4 regions of the Pantoea sp. Ae19-2 genome follow, and region 1 is predicted to be linked to each of the others. Evidence: predicted binding sites of a transcription regulator. Region 1 holds the regulator's gene; each other region holds the start of a gene.
What was found. Region 1 encodes PurR, which represses purine synthesis genes. Its sites were predicted from a motif close to CANGCAAACGTTTGCNTG; they were not measured.
Positions count from the first base shown of each region.

Region 1 (4,214 bases):
ACCCACAGCATCCCCGCACAACCCAGCGCAAACAGGCTCAGTCCTGCCAGCAATACCGGTTTGCGGCCAATACGATCTGACAGCGGTCCCCATACCAGCTGACCACAGGCAAAACCCGCCAGGAACAGGCTCATACTGGCGCTGATCATCCCGGCGGAGGTGTTAAAACTTTGCTGCATGGCCCCGAAGGCGGGCAGGTACATATCGGTGGCCAGAAAGCCCAGCATACTGAGCACGGCAAGATAGGGAATGAATCCTTTAGAAGCTGACATCTGATTCTCATTTTTTGCAGGATAAACGCGGGGCAGTGTAAAAGCTGTACTTCATACTGTGAAACGGTAAAATTTGCCTGTTGCTGTTAAAAAATTTAAAGGCAGGATATGTGGTCTGAATATGCGCTTGAAGTGGTTGATGCGGTCGCGCGTGGCGGCAGTTTCAGTGCTGCGGCCCAGGAGTTGCACCGTGTGCCTTCTGCCATCAGCTATACCGTTCGCCAGCTTGAAACCTGGCTGGCGGTACCGCTGTTTGAACGGCAGCACCGGGAGGTTGTTTTGACACCTGCGGGCGAACATTTTGTGCGAGAAGGCCGCAGCGTCATCAAAAAAATGGATGCCACGCGCCGTCAGTGCCAGCAACTGGCCAACGGCTGGCGAGGGCAAATCGCGATTGCGGTGGACTGCATTGTGAAACCGCACCGAACCCGTCAGTTCGTCAGGGATTTCTACCGCCACTTTCCGGATATGGAGCTCCACATCAGTTATGAAGTGTTTAACGGCGTATGGGATGCGCTGGCTGACGGAAGAGTCGAGGTCGCAATAGGCGCGACTCAGGCGATTCCGGTGGGCGGGCGGTTTGCTTTCCGCGATATGGGAACCCTGAACTGGCGCTGCATCGTCGCGCGGGAACATCCGTTAACCCAGGTCGCCCGGCTGGATGATGAGGCGTTGCGCAACTGGCCTTCGCTGGTGCTGGAAGACACCTCGCGTGCGTTACCGCGCCGTATGACCTGGGCTCTGGATAATCAACGCCGACTGGTGGTGCCTGAATGGCAGACCGGGCTGGACTGCGTCCGGTCCGGGCTGTGCGTCGCAATGGTGCCGGGGCACTTAGCCCGCCCGCTACTGGACAGCGGCGAAGTGACCGAACTTAACTTGCCCCAGCCTTTTCCAGAAAGTCCCTGCTGCGTCAGTTGGGCGGAAGATCGCGCATCACCGGCATTGGGCTGGTTGCTCAATTACCTGGGTGATGCGCAAACGCTCAATCAGGAGTGGTTGAGCGAGGATTAGCGACGGTAGTCGCGATAGGGACCGTAGCCTACAGAGCGTCGCTCAATCAGTGTCGGATGCACTTCGATGGTTTGCGACTCTTCACGCTTGCTGGTAATGCGGTCCAGCAGCATCTCCAGAGCCTTCTCCCCCAGTTGCGCTTTTGGCTGGTGCACGGTAGTGAGTGCAGGCGTGAAATAGCGTGCGTTGCGCACATTATCGTAGCCAATCACCGAAATATCCTGCGGGACGCGCAGGCCCATTTCATCGGCGGCACAGATAGCGCCCATGGCCATAATATCGCCACCGCAGAACACCGCGCTTGGGCGCTGCTTCTGCGACAGAATTTGCTGCATAGCCTGATACCCGGATTCAGGCTCGAAATCGCCCTGCACAATCCACTCTGAACGCGGCTGAATACCGGCTTCTTCCAGCGCCTTGAGGAAACCGGCATGACGGCCACCACCGGTGTTACGTTCCATTTGCCCTGGAATGGCGCCGATATCGCGATGCCCGCGTTCGATGAGGTAGCGGCCGGCCAGATAACCGCCCTGAAACGCATTATCCAGCACCGTGTCAGTAAAATCGGCACGGGATTCGCCCCAGTCCATGACCACCATGGGAATATTGCGGTTGGCTTCCAGCATTTGCAGCAAATCATCCGGGTACTCAGAACACATGACCAGCAGCCCATCGACGCGCTTCTGCGCCATCATCGAGAGGTAGGCACGCTGTTTTTGCAGGTCGTTATGCGCGTTGCCTAAAATCAGGGTGTAGCCTTTATCAAAGCAGTGATTCTCCACGGCTTCAATAATTTCAGCGAAATAGGGCGCCTCGCTGGAGGTGGCCAAAAGGCCCAGCGTTTTGGTGTGATTCACCTTCAGGCTGCGTGCTACGGCGCTGGGTGAATAATGTAATTCCCGAATCGCTTCCCAGACCGCTTCGCGGGTATCTTCTGCGACAAAGCGCGTCTTATTGATGACGTGAGAAACGGTTGTGGTAGAGACGCCTGCACGTTTCGCCACATCTTTAATTGTTGCCATGAAAATCGAACTCCCGGGCTTATCTAACCTGTTGATAAGCATGTTGTTAAACGTTTGCGTCAGCGGACGGTTATTTCTGCAAAAAAATCGTTTTTCTGACCGGTTATGGGGCATCGGGGCAGGAAATAACGGTTGAAAAGGGTGCTGACGCAACCGATGTTGCGCGCTGTTGCGCAACAAAGAGGGGATTCTAACAAGGCTGCACGGATAAAACGAGATTTTTACCCACGCGTGTGGGAAAATGCTTAACCCCTACTAAAATTGTGCCTAAGGAGTTGTGATGAGTACCGATCTGAAACTGTCATTGATGACCACGGCGGCTGCACTGTTGATGATTATTGCGTTCAGCTTTACCGCCATTCTGAACTAATAAAAAAGCCGGGAAGGTTTCCCTGTCCCGGCTGCGTTCCGTCGGTATGACGGAGGAGTGACGTTTAGCGAACGGTTTTTGGCGTCATGACGCGACGCGCACCAATATAGTGGCGCTGCCAGTAATCTTCGCTTAACGCACTGATTTGAATGTCCTTTCCGGTACGCGGTGACTGAATAAATTTACCGTTACCCAGGTAAACACCCACGTGGTCGGCCGTGCCACGTCCGTTGATGCGGAAAAACACCAGATCGCCTTTCTCCAGCGCTTCCCGATTCACCGGCGCGGCATCCCGCAGGTGATACATTTCATTTGCAGTACGCGGAATTTTAAATTTCACCACATCTTTGTAGGCGTACCACACCAGGCCGCTGCAGTCGAAACCGGTATGCGGCGATTTTCCGCCCCACTGGTAGCGCTTGCCCAGCTGTCCCATCAGTTTTGCCATCGCCGTTTCACGTGCTTTTTGATAGCGCTGACGGTGTGCGTTGCTCATTTTGATGGTGCCGGTATCCTTGCTGTTCGCTTTCGCCACCTTCACCGCGCGTTGATGACCATAGCGTTTCTTGCTGGTGGCATTGGCCGCCACTTTTTTTGTGAGCTTCTTGTGTGAATCAGTCGCTTTGGTCAGGGTTTTGTGAGAGGCAACCGCGTGAGAGGGATTTTTACTGGTTTTAAGCGTTTTGCTGGATTTCTGCTCTGCGGAGGAACGGCTTTTTTTCGCCGACGCTTTAACCGTGCGTCGCTTGCGCCGCTCATCTTCGCGCGCACTTTTTTTCTCTACCTTATGCAAGCTGGCCTTAACCGGCGCCTGCGGTGATGCAGAGGCGACGTTAAAGAACAGTTGCGCAAAAGCCAGAATAAGAAGCGTAATAATTGAACGCATAGTCCGTTTACTGGTTAAGCTGTCAGGTTCAACAGATATCTGACAAGGTTAAGAAAAATCTGATCAACGATCAGCGCCGAAGACATTCTAGTCCAGTTTTTTTTAAAACAGTAAGTCCTTTTTTTATTAATTAATAACTTGGGTAAAAAGCAGGCATAAATAAGCAATTTCAGCAGCTTAACTCAGCAAAATTATTGCAAATTATTAATACATTCACCTTTCGGGTCCCGATGAGCGGGTGGATAGCGCGCAAGCGGACTTAACAAACATGGCGGTTTGCCCTAACGGGAAGAAAATCTCATTTTCAGTCCTGAAGGGAAGTCGCTACAATAAAGAAACACGAAGTGACGAATTAAGGAAGGCAATAATGAGTACTGTAGAAAAAATTCAGCGCCAGATCGCAGAAAACCCGATCCTGCTGTACATGAAAGGTTCGCCGAAACTGCCAAGCTGCGGTTTCTCTGCCCAGGCGGTTCAGGCGCTGTCTGCCTGTGGTGAGCGCTTCGCTTACGTGGATATTCTGCAGAACCCGGATATTCGCGCAGAGCTGCCAAAGTATGCTAACTGGCCAACCTTCCCTCAGCTGTGGGTCGATGGCGAACTGGTTGGCGGCTGCGACATTATTGTTGAGATGTTCCAGCGTGGCGAAT
Region 1 covers NZ_JBCHWE010000001.1:1,946,213-1,950,426, reverse strand. Annotated here, with positions in the region: gene punC (purine nucleoside transporter PunC) at 1-272, opposite strand, end outside; gene punR (DNA-binding transcriptional activator PunR) at 381-1,286, shown strand; gene purR (HTH-type transcriptional repressor PurR) at 1,283-2,308, opposite strand; gene cydH (cytochrome bd-I oxidase subunit CydH) at 2,589-2,678, shown strand; gene AAIE03_RS08955 (C40 family peptidase) at 2,743-3,564, opposite strand; gene AAIE03_RS08950 (Grx4 family monothiol glutaredoxin) at 3,929-4,214, shown strand, end outside.

Region 2 (4,214 bases), 740 kb from region 1:
CTGCTTCAGCATTATTGAAGCAAAGTCTTGCGCAATAAACATTACCTGATTGAATAAAAAGGAAAAATAAAATGGGAATTGTTCTTTTCCTTTATTCACAATGTTGAGTCAAAGAATAAAAGCACGGCCGCGCGAAGAAAAGGGCGTAGATCGATATTCTGGAAGGGTGCGCACAATGATGGAAAATAACAGAGAAAACAACCGCAAACGCTTTTTAAGTTCTAATGTTAAAACCGTTACAGCATATTCAATATGCTGTAACGGTTGGATTAATCAGGCGCTCAGCCAGCCGAGCTTAATCACAAATAATACAGACAGAACAATCAGTGCCGCATTAATCTCTTTGGTGCGTCCGCTGAGCAACTTCACCACGGTCCAGGTAATAAAGCCAAAGGCAATACCGTTAGCAATGGAGTAGGTCAGCGGCATCGTCAGCGCGGTCACGGTTACCGGGGCAGCAGTGGTGATGTCTTTCCAGTCAATTTCGGCCAGCCCGGACGTCATCAAAACCGCAACAAACAGCAATGCTGGCGCGGTGGCATAAACCGGCACGCTTGACGCCAGAGGAGAAAAGAACAGCGCAAGCAGGAAAAGCACCGCAACCACAATCGCCGTCAGGCCGGTACGACCGCCTGCGCTCACTCCGGCGGCAGACTCGACATAACTGGTGGTCGTAGAGGTGCCCAGCAGCGAACCAAACAGCGCAGCCGCACTGTCCGCAACCAGCGCGCGTCCCATTTTGGGCACATTGCCCTGCTCGTCAGCCAGCCCGGCGCGTTTGGTTACACCCAATAGCGTGCCGGTGTTATCAAACACATCCACGAACAAGAACGCGAAAATCACGCTAATTAAGCCGACGTTAAATGCACCCGCAATATCCAACTGCATGAACGTTGGTGCGATTGAAGGCGGTGCAGAAAATACACCGCCAAATTTCGTCAGACCAATGCCCATCGAGATAAAGGTGATGATCAGAATGCCTATTAAGACCGCGCCCGTGACGCGACGTGCTTCCAGTACCACGATGATGATAAACCCTAACATCGCCAGTAAGGGGCCCGGCTTCGTCAGATCGCCAATCCCCACCAGGGTAGCCGGATTATCCACAACGATACCCGCGCCTTCCAACGCGATAATCGCCAGGAAGAGACCGATCCCTGCGGCAATACCGGCGCGCAGCGGCAGCGGAATGCTCTTGATAATCCACTCGCGAATCTTAAATATCGATAAGGCGAAAAAAATCACTGCGGACAGGAATACCGCGCCCAGCGCAATCTGCCAGCTGTAGCCCATGTGCAAGACAACGGTATAGGTGAAAAAAGCATTCAGCCCCATGCCCGGTGCCAGCGCAATCGGGTAGTTGGCAATCAGTCCCATTAACACCGAACCAATTGCGGCTGCCAGACAGGTCGCGACAAAAACAGCCCCTTTATCCATGCCGGTTGCACCCAAAATACTGGGGTTAACAAACAGAATGTAGGCCATCGCCAGGAAGGTGGTGATACCGGCGATGACTTCAGTGCGTACAGTTGTGTTGTGCGCTTTTAATTTAAATAGTTTTTCTAACATCATTATCTCTCGATGATAGAGACGTCACTCAGGTGCGCGTTCTCTTGCCAAGGTTATGGTCATGCTGTTTGTTGTGATACTGAGGGGCCGCCAGTGCTGTCGCATGCCAGCCCGACCACCCGAAATACGGTTTTCGCTTTCCTTTGTCACATGAGCAATTGCAAAGGCTAAAGCAATTGCTGTGCCAGCCCGATACGCAATCGATTACCTGGATACGCGTCAGCGAGCCTTAAGATAATTCTGAACCAGATCAGGGCGCGATTATGGTGCATTGCCCCCTAAATGCGCAATCGTTTTCCTTTTACCTCCCTGCCCGGCAAAATTATGCGTTTCCGCACGCTTCAGCAATTTGTCAGGCGACGCTGGTCACGTTTCAGCTGCATCAATCAGCAGGCCATGCTGGAATGTGTAAACTCGCATTTAACCCTTCAGTAACATTGAGGTCACAAGATGAAGCCAGCAATTTTGGTGGTGGATGACGATCATGCCGTCTGCGATTTGTTGCAGGACGCACTCAGTGAACATGCGTTGTTGGTTTATCGCTGCCATCAGGGGAAAGATGCCCTGACGAGGGTGCGCGAACATCCGGATATTTCCCTGGTTATGCTTGATATGATGTTGCCCGACACCAACGGTTTACTGGTTTTGCAGCAGCTGCAGCGACTGCGGCCTGATATTCTCGTGATTATGTTGACGGGTATGGGTTCGGAATCGGAAATGGTGGTAGGCCTGGAGATGGGGGCGGATGATTATATTGCCAAGCCCTTTAATCCACGCGTTGTGGTTGCGCGGGCGCGGGCGGCTCTCCGGCGCAGCGGGCGCGTGGTGTTGCCGGAAACTGACCATGAGGGATGGCGCTTTAATGGCTGGCTGCTTGATGAAACGCGCTGCCAGTTGCTTAATCCGCAGCGAGAAACCGTGCCGTTAACGCAGGGTGAATATACCTTGCTGCGTGCGATGGTGCGGCACGCGCGTAAGGTCCTGACGCGTGACCAGTTGCTGGAACTCACCCATAGCGAAACGATGGACGTGTTTGACCGCACCATCGATGTGCTGATTATGCGGTTGCGGCGCAAAATCGAAGCAAATCCCCATCAGCCCGGCCTGATCCGCACGATTCGTGGGCTGGGTTATGTTTTCTCGGCGGACGTGGTCAAACCTGAAGGTTTGCGGCTCTCGACGCAAACGGCCTGAGCCATCCACTGCCGCATGTCGGTCAACGGGCGAATACCGTCGATTGCATTGGCCGCGCGCAAATTAAACCGGGCGCAGGTGTGCGCAAGTTGCAGCGTTGCCAGCATGTCATCCCCTTCATGGCTGGCATACAGTACGCCCGCACAAAATGCATCACCTGCGCCAACGCTGCCCACAATCTCGTCGGGTGCCAGCTGCCACGCAGGCTGCCAGATGCCTTCGCCGCCGACTTCCTGCCCCCATGCCCCTTCGGGCGCGTGTATCACCACGCGCTGACGTACCCCCTGCCCGGCCAGCCACTGCGCAGCCAGGGAAAAGGCTGCGGGTGGTTGAATACCGTTATCATCCCGCAAAACGACGCCAGACAACGCCTGGGCTTCCAGTTCGTTAATAACCAGGTAATCTAACCAGCGCAACGCAGGCAATACCTGTGGTCGGTAATCCCCGGCACGGGACGCCAGATCGAGCGAGGTAAAATAACCACGCTGCTGCATCTGGGCCAGCAAACGGGCGCTGCGCGTGCCGAATTCGCTGTCCGCGCCGTCCAGCGTTTCAAGCAACAGTAAATAGCCCAGATGAAAGATGCGCTGCGCATCGTCTACAGCGGCGAAATGCGTTCTGTCCAGCAGGGCATTTGCGCCAGGGGAAAAGAAAAACGTTCGTTGCCCGTCCGGTGCGGTCATCACCTGCGTCATCGCGGTGGGTTTATCGCAGGTACGTTGAACCCAGCGATGATCGATCTGCGACGCCTGCATGATAGCCAGCAGGTAATCACCGTCGGCGTCATTGCCCAGCAGGCCAATCGCCACCAGCGGAAGCTGACACTGCATGCGCGAAAGGGTAAGTAAAACATTCAGCGGTGCGCCGCCTGCCGCCTTTTCGCTATGCTGAACCTCAGCCAGCCAGCCCTGTTCCGGCCAGTGGCTAATACGATGAACGTAATCCACCAGCATCACGCCAGCGGCCAGAATGCCGCGCCGCGCCTCCATTTACGCCTGCCCTACGCTGCCGAAAATCTTCATCTGCTGCATCACGGTTTCACAAATTGCGTTCTCCACCGCCATCAGCAGTTCGGCAAACTCGTCATAGCGGGTGTTGCGTGAGGCCAGACTGCGTTCCACCGCGTCGAGTGCCGCCTGCGACATGCCGGTATAGAAGTTGATTTTATGGATGCCGAGTGAGATCGCCCGCCGGAAATCCGCGTCGCTGATGCCTGAGCCACCGTGCAGCACCAGTGGTACGCCGGTTTGCTCGCGAATAGCCGCCAGCCGGTCAAAGTCGAGTTTAGGCTCCCCTTTGTATTTCCCGTGGGCGTTACCGATAGCCACCGCCAGCGTATCAATGCCGGTTTCACGCACAAACTCAGCAGCCAGCCGTGGATCGGTAAATTTTTCGCTGTCGGCTTCGCCAAATAACGCGCCCCCTTCGTCTCCGCCCACCGCGCCCAGTTC
Region 2 covers NZ_JBCHWE010000001.1:1,203,914-1,208,127, reverse strand. Annotated here, with positions in the region: gene AAIE03_RS05530 (NCS2 family permease) at 274-1,572, opposite strand; gene AAIE03_RS05525 (response regulator) at 2,020-2,763, shown strand; gene AAIE03_RS05520 (carbohydrate kinase family protein) at 2,700-3,752, opposite strand; gene AAIE03_RS05515 (ketose 1,6-bisphosphate aldolase) at 3,753-4,214, opposite strand, start outside.
Region 2: AAIE03_RS05530 (NCS2 family permease) is a predicted target of PurR. The motif match lies at 1,853-1,870, and genes of this name have one in related genera.

Region 3 (4,214 bases), 1.9 Mb from region 1:
ATCATCGACAGCGCGCAGCATCTTGCGGATAAACGTCGAGGGCGATTTCTGGCGGCCCGTATCTTGCTGGCACAGCTCATGCAGCGTATTTACGGCCTTCATCGTCTTCCGCCCATCGTTAAGCGTCATAACGGCCGCCCGGCCTTTGCGGATCGCGATCTTCCTGACTTCAATATTGCCTACGCGGGGAATACCGTGGGCGTCCTGCTGGCTGAAGAGCGCAGTCAGGTCGGCCTGGATATGGATATCGTGCGGGCACACAGTCGTCAGACGCAGGCGCTGATGGTGCAGGGGTTAAGTTCAGGAGAAATCGCCTGGATCAATGCTCAGCAAGATGTGCCTGAGGCCGTGACGCAGATCTGGACGCTGCGCCACAGCGTAATGAAACTGCAGGGCGCAGGTGAAGAAGGGCTGCGTTCGCTACAGCTATTGCCCGGCGCCGGGCGCCTGCGTACAACGCTGCCCACCGACCTGCAGATTCTGTGCGATGCGGAGCCCACGCTGGTGTGGTCCTGTGCTTTATCACCCCATGTGCGGCGCCTGTACTTATGGGAAATCACCGGCGGCGGCCAGTGGTCTGCACTGCGTGATATCGCGTTAGATAAGCCGGATGACGGGACAAAAATGATGCGTCTGACGACGCTGCATGGACGCGCGCTGGCCTCATACTGACCCAGTAACAGGCCGCCAGCGCACGACTTCCCAGGGCGCTCAGTGTGCGTCGATAAACGCGATTTTAAGCACAAACAGTAACGCGACAATCACCACGCAGGGGCTGATTTCACGCCAGCGCCCGGTGCCAAGTTTCATGACACAGTAAGCAATAAAGCCCAGCGCGATGCCTTCCGTAATGGAGAAGCTAAACGGCATCATCGCGGCCGTAACAAAAGCGGGAACGGCCTCCGTCAGATCGTCCCATTTAACCCGCGACAGGCTGGCGGTCATCAGCACGCCAACGTAGATCAGCGCGCCCGCTGCGGCATAGGCCGGAACCATGGCTGCCAGCGGTGATAAAAATGTGACCAGCAGGAACAGAAGGCCGGTGACGACCGCCATCAGTCCGGTACGACCACCAACGGCGACGCCAGACGTACTTTCAATATAGGCCGTAACGGAAGAGGTCCCTGCCAGCGCGCCAGTAACGGAACTGATGCTGTCGACATAGAGCGCCTGTTTCATCCGTGGGAAAGTCCCTTTTTCATCGACCAGGCCGGCTTTATCGGTGACGCCAATCAGCGTACCTGATGAGTCAAACAGATTGACCAGCATAAAAGAGAAGATGATGCCGGCCATGCCAATATTGAACGCGCCTTTGATATCGACCTGACCGACCACAGAGGTGATGGACGGAGGCGCAGAGAACAGACCCACAAACTTCACGTCGCCCAGCATCCAGCCAATCGCCGTGGTGACGATCATCGAAATCAGCACGGCGGCGTGAATATTGCGTGACGCCAGAATGGCGATAATAAAGAAACCCAGAGCACCCAGCAGCACGTTATGCGAGCTGAGGTTGCCCACAGTGACCAGCGTATCCGGGTTGGCCACAATGATGCCGGCGTTTTTCAGGCCCATCATGGCAATGAACAGGCCAATGCCGGCGGTAATGCCCACGCGCAGGCTAAGTGGAATATTGGCGATCATCCAGTAGCGAATACGCAGCAGCGTCAGGATAAGCAACCCCAGCGCGCCCCAAAAGATGGCGCCCATACCGACCTGCCACGAGTAACCCATAGCACCCACGACGACGAAGGCAAAAAAGGCATTGAGGCCCATTGCCGGTGCCAGTGCGACCGGAAGATTGGCGAACAGGCCCATCAGGATGCTGCCGAATGCGGCAATAAGACAGGTCGTTACGAACACCGCCTGGGCGTTCATCCCTGCCACACCCAAAATTTGTGGGTTTACAAAAACGATGTATACCATGGTCAAAAACGTGGTAACGCCAGCAATGACCTCGGTACGAACCGTTGTACCGTGTTCCTGCAATTTAAATACGCGCTGAAAAAGGCTTTGTTTGTTCATGCCGTTTATCCGGAAGAAAATTTCACCGGCGCGTATCCTGGCGATTTTGCCCGGGCAATACAATGATTTTTCGCAACCGATTGCCATTATCACAACGCGTCAGGCTTAGGGTAGAGTGTAGGGGCACCCAACTAAAAGGATGGAGTCAGATGTCAGCAGAATGCGTCTTTTTCGATTGTGATGGTACCCTGGTAGACAGCGAAGTGCTTTGTACACGCGCTTACGTCACCACCTTTGCCCGTTACGGTATAACGCTCTCCCTGCAGGAGATGTTCGAAAAGTACAAAGGGGTGAAACTGTATGACATCATCCGTGACGTTAGCGAGTCGCATGGGGTCAGATTACCGCTGGACGAACTTGAACCCGCCTACCGGAGTGAAGTTGCCCGACTTTTCGATCTGGAGTTGAAGCCGATAGCCGGGGCGAAGGCGTTGGTGGAGCAGATGAACGTCCCGGTGTGCGTGGTATCCAACGGTACGGTCAAGAAGATGCAGCACTCGCTGGGATTAACCGGCATGCTGGACTACTTTGCCGAGCGCCTTTACAGCGGTTACGACATTGGTCACTGGAAACCCGAGCCTGAGCTGATGTTTCACGCCGCAGAGCAAATGCGAGTGCCTGTTGAGCGTTGTATTTTAGTGGATGATTCTGAAGCGGGCGCGCGGGCCGGAATCGCCGCTGGCATGCCAGTGTTCTACTACTGTGCCGACGCGCACAACCCGGAACTGGATCACCCGCTGGTCACGGTGTTTACGGATATGGCGGCGCTGCCTGAACTGTGGCGTGCGCGGGGTTGGAACCTGACAACCTAGCCTCAGGTTACCCAGTGGCGCCTGTCCAGCCGACTGAGCAGCATCGCCAGAAGCAGGCTGCCTGCCAGGGTGACCATAAAGACGGCGGGCAGATCCAACCAGGGACGCGTCATATCATCATAGTGATTTGTACGGATGAAATGGATAAACAGCGCGTGAAAACCGTAGATGGGCAGCGAGTAGCGCGAAATCGTCGCCAGGCCAGGCAGAGTGCGTTGATTAAAGGCATTTTTGAACACCAGCAGGGCGCTGATGGCCGCAATAAACACCAGCGGTCCACAATAGAGATACCAGGTATCGTTAAATGCGCCGTTGACGATTAATGCCCGTTTAGTGCCCAACATAATACCGGTCACGCAGGCCAGGAAGGCCAAGACCGCCAGCGCAGTTACGCCGCGCCTGTCTGTTTCCATGGTGCCGATAGCGCGCCCCAACAGCGCGTAGAGCAGGTAATAAATACTGTCTCCGCTCAGATAGAGGTTGATCGGTAACCAGTGAAACCGCCCCCATGACTGATCCATGGTATTGGGATTAGCCAGCACCGCCACAACCAGCACCAGCACCGCCACATAGCGGGGGCGCACGCTTTTGACCTGAATTAAGGGCGATAGCAGGTAAATGCCGATCAGCGCGAAGAAAAACCACAGATGATAAAACACCGGTTTCTGTAGCATTTTCAATATTGAACGGCCTTCACCGATGGGCGTTAGCAGGCTGATATAGACCAGCGCGACGGCGCTGTAAAACAGCAGGCATCCGACGAGTCGCCATAGATGACGGGGTTGTGCGCTGCGTTCGCCAAAGAACAGGTAGCCGGAAATCATAAAAAACAGCGGCACACAGATGCGTGACGTTGAGTTGAGCAGGTTGGCGATGTCCCACCAGTGACCTTTTATCGCCATCGGCCCGGCCAGATACCAGGTGGTGGTATGGATGACGATGACCATCAGGCAGGCAATTGCCCGCAAATTATCTATCCAGTAAATCTTTTGCGACATGGTTTCCTCTGGCGCAGTGCGTCCCGGTGCAAAGCGTAGCCAGTCGCGTTGCAGTCAACAAGCGCGCCGACAGGGATTCAGAACCCTCTGTGCGCAAGATCGCATGAAAAAAGCCAAACGGCACAGGTTAATTTTGCCGTTCAGCATCGCTGTGGCGCTGAACGTCATCCTAAAATCCACTCTCCAGGCTGCGCGGCAGGATTTCCGGCTGCACATCGCGCGGTCAAAGGGTATACTGTCGCACTCTTTTTTTATCTAGCCGAACCGCGTGCGAACTCATCATGCAAAAGTTTGATACCAAGACCTTTCAGGGCCTGATCCTGACATTGCAGGATTACTGGGCGCGCCAGGGCTGCACCATTGTTCAACCACTGGACAT
Region 3 covers NZ_JBCHWE010000001.1:3,848,931-3,853,144, reverse strand. Annotated here, with positions in the region: gene AAIE03_RS17675 (4'-phosphopantetheinyl transferase family protein) at 1-672, shown strand, start outside; gene AAIE03_RS17670 (NCS2 family permease) at 712-2,025, opposite strand; gene yieH (6-phosphogluconate phosphatase) at 2,175-2,837, shown strand; gene AAIE03_RS17660 (acyltransferase) at 2,840-3,835, opposite strand; gene glyQ (glycine--tRNA ligase subunit alpha) at 4,117-4,214, shown strand, end outside.
Region 3: AAIE03_RS17670 (NCS2 family permease) is a predicted target of PurR. The motif match lies at 2,095-2,112, and genes of this name have one in related genera.

Region 4 (4,214 bases), 1.7 Mb from region 1:
TTCTGCCAGCGGCGACTGCGACGCTTTCCAGGCCAATGCGTGTTCACGTCCGCCGTTACCGATGATTAAAATTTTCATAAAAGGCTCCACAGAATTAATGGCGGAAGTGACGCATGTCGGTAAAGATCATGGCAATACCATGCTCATCCGCTGCCGCAATCACTTCATCGTCGCGGATAGAACCGCCAGGCTGAATCACACAGCTTACGCCCACGGCAGCAGCGGCATCAATGCCATCCCGGAACGGGAAGAACGCATCGGAAGCCATCGCGGACCCTTTTACTTCCAGGCCTTCATCACCCGCTTTAATTCCTGCAATTTTGGCAGAGTAGACGCGGCTCATCTGGCCAGCACCTATGCCGATGGTCATATTGTCGCGCGCATAGACAATGGCGTTGGACTTAACGAATTTCGCCACTTTCCAGCAGAACAGGGCATCACGCAGTTCCTGCTCAGAAGGTTGGCGCTTACTGACGACGCGCAACTGGCTGGCATCGACCATACCGAGGTCGCGATCCTGAACCAGCAGACCGCCATTCACCCGTTTGAAATCAAGGGCAGCCACGCGACCCTGCCAGTCACCGCATACCAGCACGCGGACGTTTTGTTTTGCCGCGGTCACTTTCAGCGCAGCTTCCGTTGCAGCAGGAGCGATGATGACTTCAACAAACTGTCGGCTGATGATGGCCTGGGCTGTCGCCTCATCCAGCTCGCGGTTAAAGGCAATGATGCCGCCGAAGGCAGATGTCGGGTCAGTCTGATAGGCACGCTCATAAGCTGCCAGAATTGACTCACCCACCGCAACACCGCAAGGATTGGCGTGTTTGACAATGACGCAGGCGGGCTCAATAAACTCTTTCACGCACTCAAGCGCGGCATCGGTATCCGCAATGTTGTTATAAGAGAGTGCCTTGCCCTGCACCTGGCTGGCGGTAGCGACCGAGGCTTCCTGCACATTCTCTTCTATATAGAAGGCGGCGTCCTGATGGCTGTTCTCGCCATAGCGCATATCCTGCTTCTTAATGAAGTTGAGATTGAGGGTGCGCGGGAAGCGGCCGGCTGGTTGGCTGGTTTCACCATGATAGGCAGGAACCAGAGTACCGAAGTAGTTAGCGATCATGCTGTCGTACGCGGCGGTATGTTCAAACGCTTTGATTGCCAGGTTGAAGCGGGTTTCGAGCGTCAGTGAGTTCTGATTGGCGTCCAGCTCAGCGATAATGGCCGGATAATCGCTGCTCTTAACGACAATCGCCACGTCTTTGTGATTCTTGGCCGCCGAGCGCACCATTGTCGGGCCGCCAATATCAATGTTCTCAACGGCGTCTTCCAGTGAGCAATCTGGTTTTGCGACGGTTTGGGCAAAGGGATAAAGATTGACGACCACCATATCAATCGGGCTGATAGCATGCTGCGCCATCACCGCATCATCTTGTCCACGACGTCCTAAAATGCCGCCATGGACTTTCGGGTGCAGTGTTTTAACGCGTCCATCCATCATTTCCGGGAAGCCGGTGTAGTCAGACACTTCTGTGACGGGAAGTCCCGCCTCTGCGAGCAGGCGAGCGGTACCACCTGTGGAGAGCAGCTCAACTCCGCGCTGAGAGAGTGCCTGAGCAAATTCGAGGATGCCGGCTTTATCAGAAACACTGAGCAGGGCGCGGCGTAAAGGACGAGGTTGTTGCATGGTGGTTTTATCCCTTGGCTTTGATTCGCGTAAATAAGAGCGTTACATCAAGCTTGCGTGCTTACTTTTCTCTATATAGAGCAGCAAAAGCGTAAAAACTTCAGGTAACGCCCCGAAAAGGGGCATCCATTGCGTTGCGGGGCATTGTAGCGAAAACGTTTGCGTGATGCTCGTCTAAATTTGATGCGGCCGGGAATGTGGATAACTTTGTGTGTAACTGCGTATAAGGCGGGGTTTTGCTGTGGAATGCAGCGAACAGTCATTTTTATTGAATTTAGCCCTTGTCAGCCAGAGAGAACTCCCTATAATGCGCCTCCATCGACACGGCACAACGGCTTACGGAATGCGGTGTTGAGAGGGTCAGGCAACTGAGCCGCCGGAGAAAAACTTCTGAAAAAGAGGTTGACTCTGAAGGAGGAAAGCGTAATATACGCCACCTCGCGACAGGCGGTTAACCCGCTGTTCGCACTGCTCTTTAACAATTTATCAGACAATCTGTGTGGGCACTCGCAGGATTGATATCAGCGTCTCCGGACGTAAAAAATATCAAAGCCTCACGAGTGAACACATAATGAAATTCATTATGACGTTTTACAGATGAGCACCGCTGGACTTGTTTCAGCAAATCAAACTTTAAATTGAAGAGTTTGATCATGGCTCAGATTGAACGCTGGCGGCAGGCCTAACACATGCAAGTCGGACGGTAGCACAGAGGAGCTTGCTCCTCGGGTGACGAGTGGCGGACGGGTGAGTAATGTCTGGGGATCTGCCCGATAGAGGGGGATAACCACTGGAAACGGTGGCTAATACCGCATAACGTCGCAAGACCAAAGAGGGGGACCTTCGGGCCTCTCACTATCGGATGAACCCAGATGGGATTAGCTAGTAGGCGGGGTAACGGCCCACCTAGGCGACGATCCCTAGCTGGTCTGAGAGGATGACCAGCCACACTGGAACTGAGACACGGTCCAGACTCCTACGGGAGGCAGCAGTGGGGAATATTGCACAATGGGCGCAAGCCTGATGCAGCCATGCCGCGTGTATGAAGAAGGCCTTCGGGTTGTAAAGTACTTTCAGCGGGGAGGAAGGCGATGTGGTTAATAACCGCATTGATTGACGTTACCCGCAGAAGAAGCACCGGCTAACTCCGTGCCAGCAGCCGCGGTAATACGGAGGGTGCAAGCGTTAATCGGAATTACTGGGCGTAAAGCGCACGCAGGCGGTCTGTTAAGTCAGATGTGAAATCCCCGGGCTTAACCTGGGAACTGCATTTGAAACTGGCAGGCTTGAGTCTCGTAGAGGGGGGTAGAATTCCAGGTGTAGCGGTGAAATGCGTAGAGATCTGGAGGAATACCGGTGGCGAAGGCGGCCCCCTGGACGAAGACTGACGCTCAGGTGCGAAAGCGTGGGGAGCAAACAGGATTAGATACCCTGGTAGTCCACGCCGTAAACGATGTCGACTTGGAGGTTGTTCCCTTGAGGAGTGGCTTCCGGAGCTAACGCGTTAAGTCGACCGCCTGGGGAGTACGGCCGCAAGGTTAAAACTCAAATGAATTGACGGGGGCCCGCACAAGCGGTGGAGCATGTGGTTTAATTCGATGCAACGCGAAGAACCTTACCTACTCTTGACATCCACGGAATTTGGCAGAGATGCCTTAGTGCCCTCGGGAACCGTGAGACAGGTGCTGCATGGCTGTCGTCAGCTCGTGTTGTGAAATGTTGGGTTAAGTCCCGCAACGAGCGCAACCCTTATCCTTTGTTGCCAGCGATTCGGTCGGGAACTCAAAGGAGACTGCCGGTGATAAACCGGAGGAAGGTGGGGATGACGTCAAGTCATCATGGCCCTTACGAGTAGGGCTACACACGTGCTACAATGGCGCATACAAAGAGAAGCGACCTCGCGAGAGCAAGCGGACCTCATAAAGTGCGTCGTAGTCCGGATCGGAGTCTGCAACTCGACTCCGTGAAGTCGGAATCGCTAGTAATCGTGGATCAGAATGCCACGGTGAATACGTTCCCGGGCCTTGTACACACCGCCCGTCACACCATGGGAGTGGGTTGCAAAAGAAGTAGGTAGCTTAACCTTCGGGAGGGCGCTTACCACTTTGTGATTCATGACTGGGGTGAAGTCGTAACAAGGTAACCGTAGGGGAACCTGCGGTTGGATCACCTCCTTACCTGAAGATACCTTCCCGCGAAGTGCTCACACAGATTGTCTGATAGAAAGTCACGAGCAGAAAAAACCTCTACAGGCTTGTAGCTCAGGTGGTTAGAGCGCACCCCTGATAAGGGTGAGGTCGGTGGTTCAAGTCCACTCAGGCCTACCAACTTCGCACTCATGCTGCGTTATGTCTCCGGCTCGCATAGTTCACTATGCTTCGCGGACACACGCCTTGCCTGAGCACGAAGTGCACTTCTCACGAAGTGTACTCGGTTGAGTGGTAGTAGTGGTCTCTGCAGTAACTGTATGGGGCTATAGCTCAGCTGGGAGAGCGCCTGCCTTGCACGCAGGAGGTCAGCGGTTCGATCC
Region 4 covers NZ_JBCHWE010000001.1:3,681,558-3,685,771, reverse strand. Annotated here, with positions in the region: gene purD (phosphoribosylamine--glycine ligase) at 1-78, opposite strand, end outside; gene purH (bifunctional phosphoribosylaminoimidazolecarboxamide formyltransferase/IMP cyclohydrolase) at 95-1,684, opposite strand; rRNA gene AAIE03_RS16910 (16S ribosomal RNA) at 2,320-3,861, shown strand; tRNA gene AAIE03_RS16905 (tRNA-Ile) at 3,935-4,011, shown strand; tRNA gene AAIE03_RS16900 (tRNA-Ala) at 4,154-4,214, shown strand, end outside.
Region 4: purH (bifunctional phosphoribosylaminoimidazolecarboxamide formyltransferase/IMP cyclohydrolase) is a predicted target of PurR. The motif match lies at 1,833-1,850, and genes of this name have one in related genera.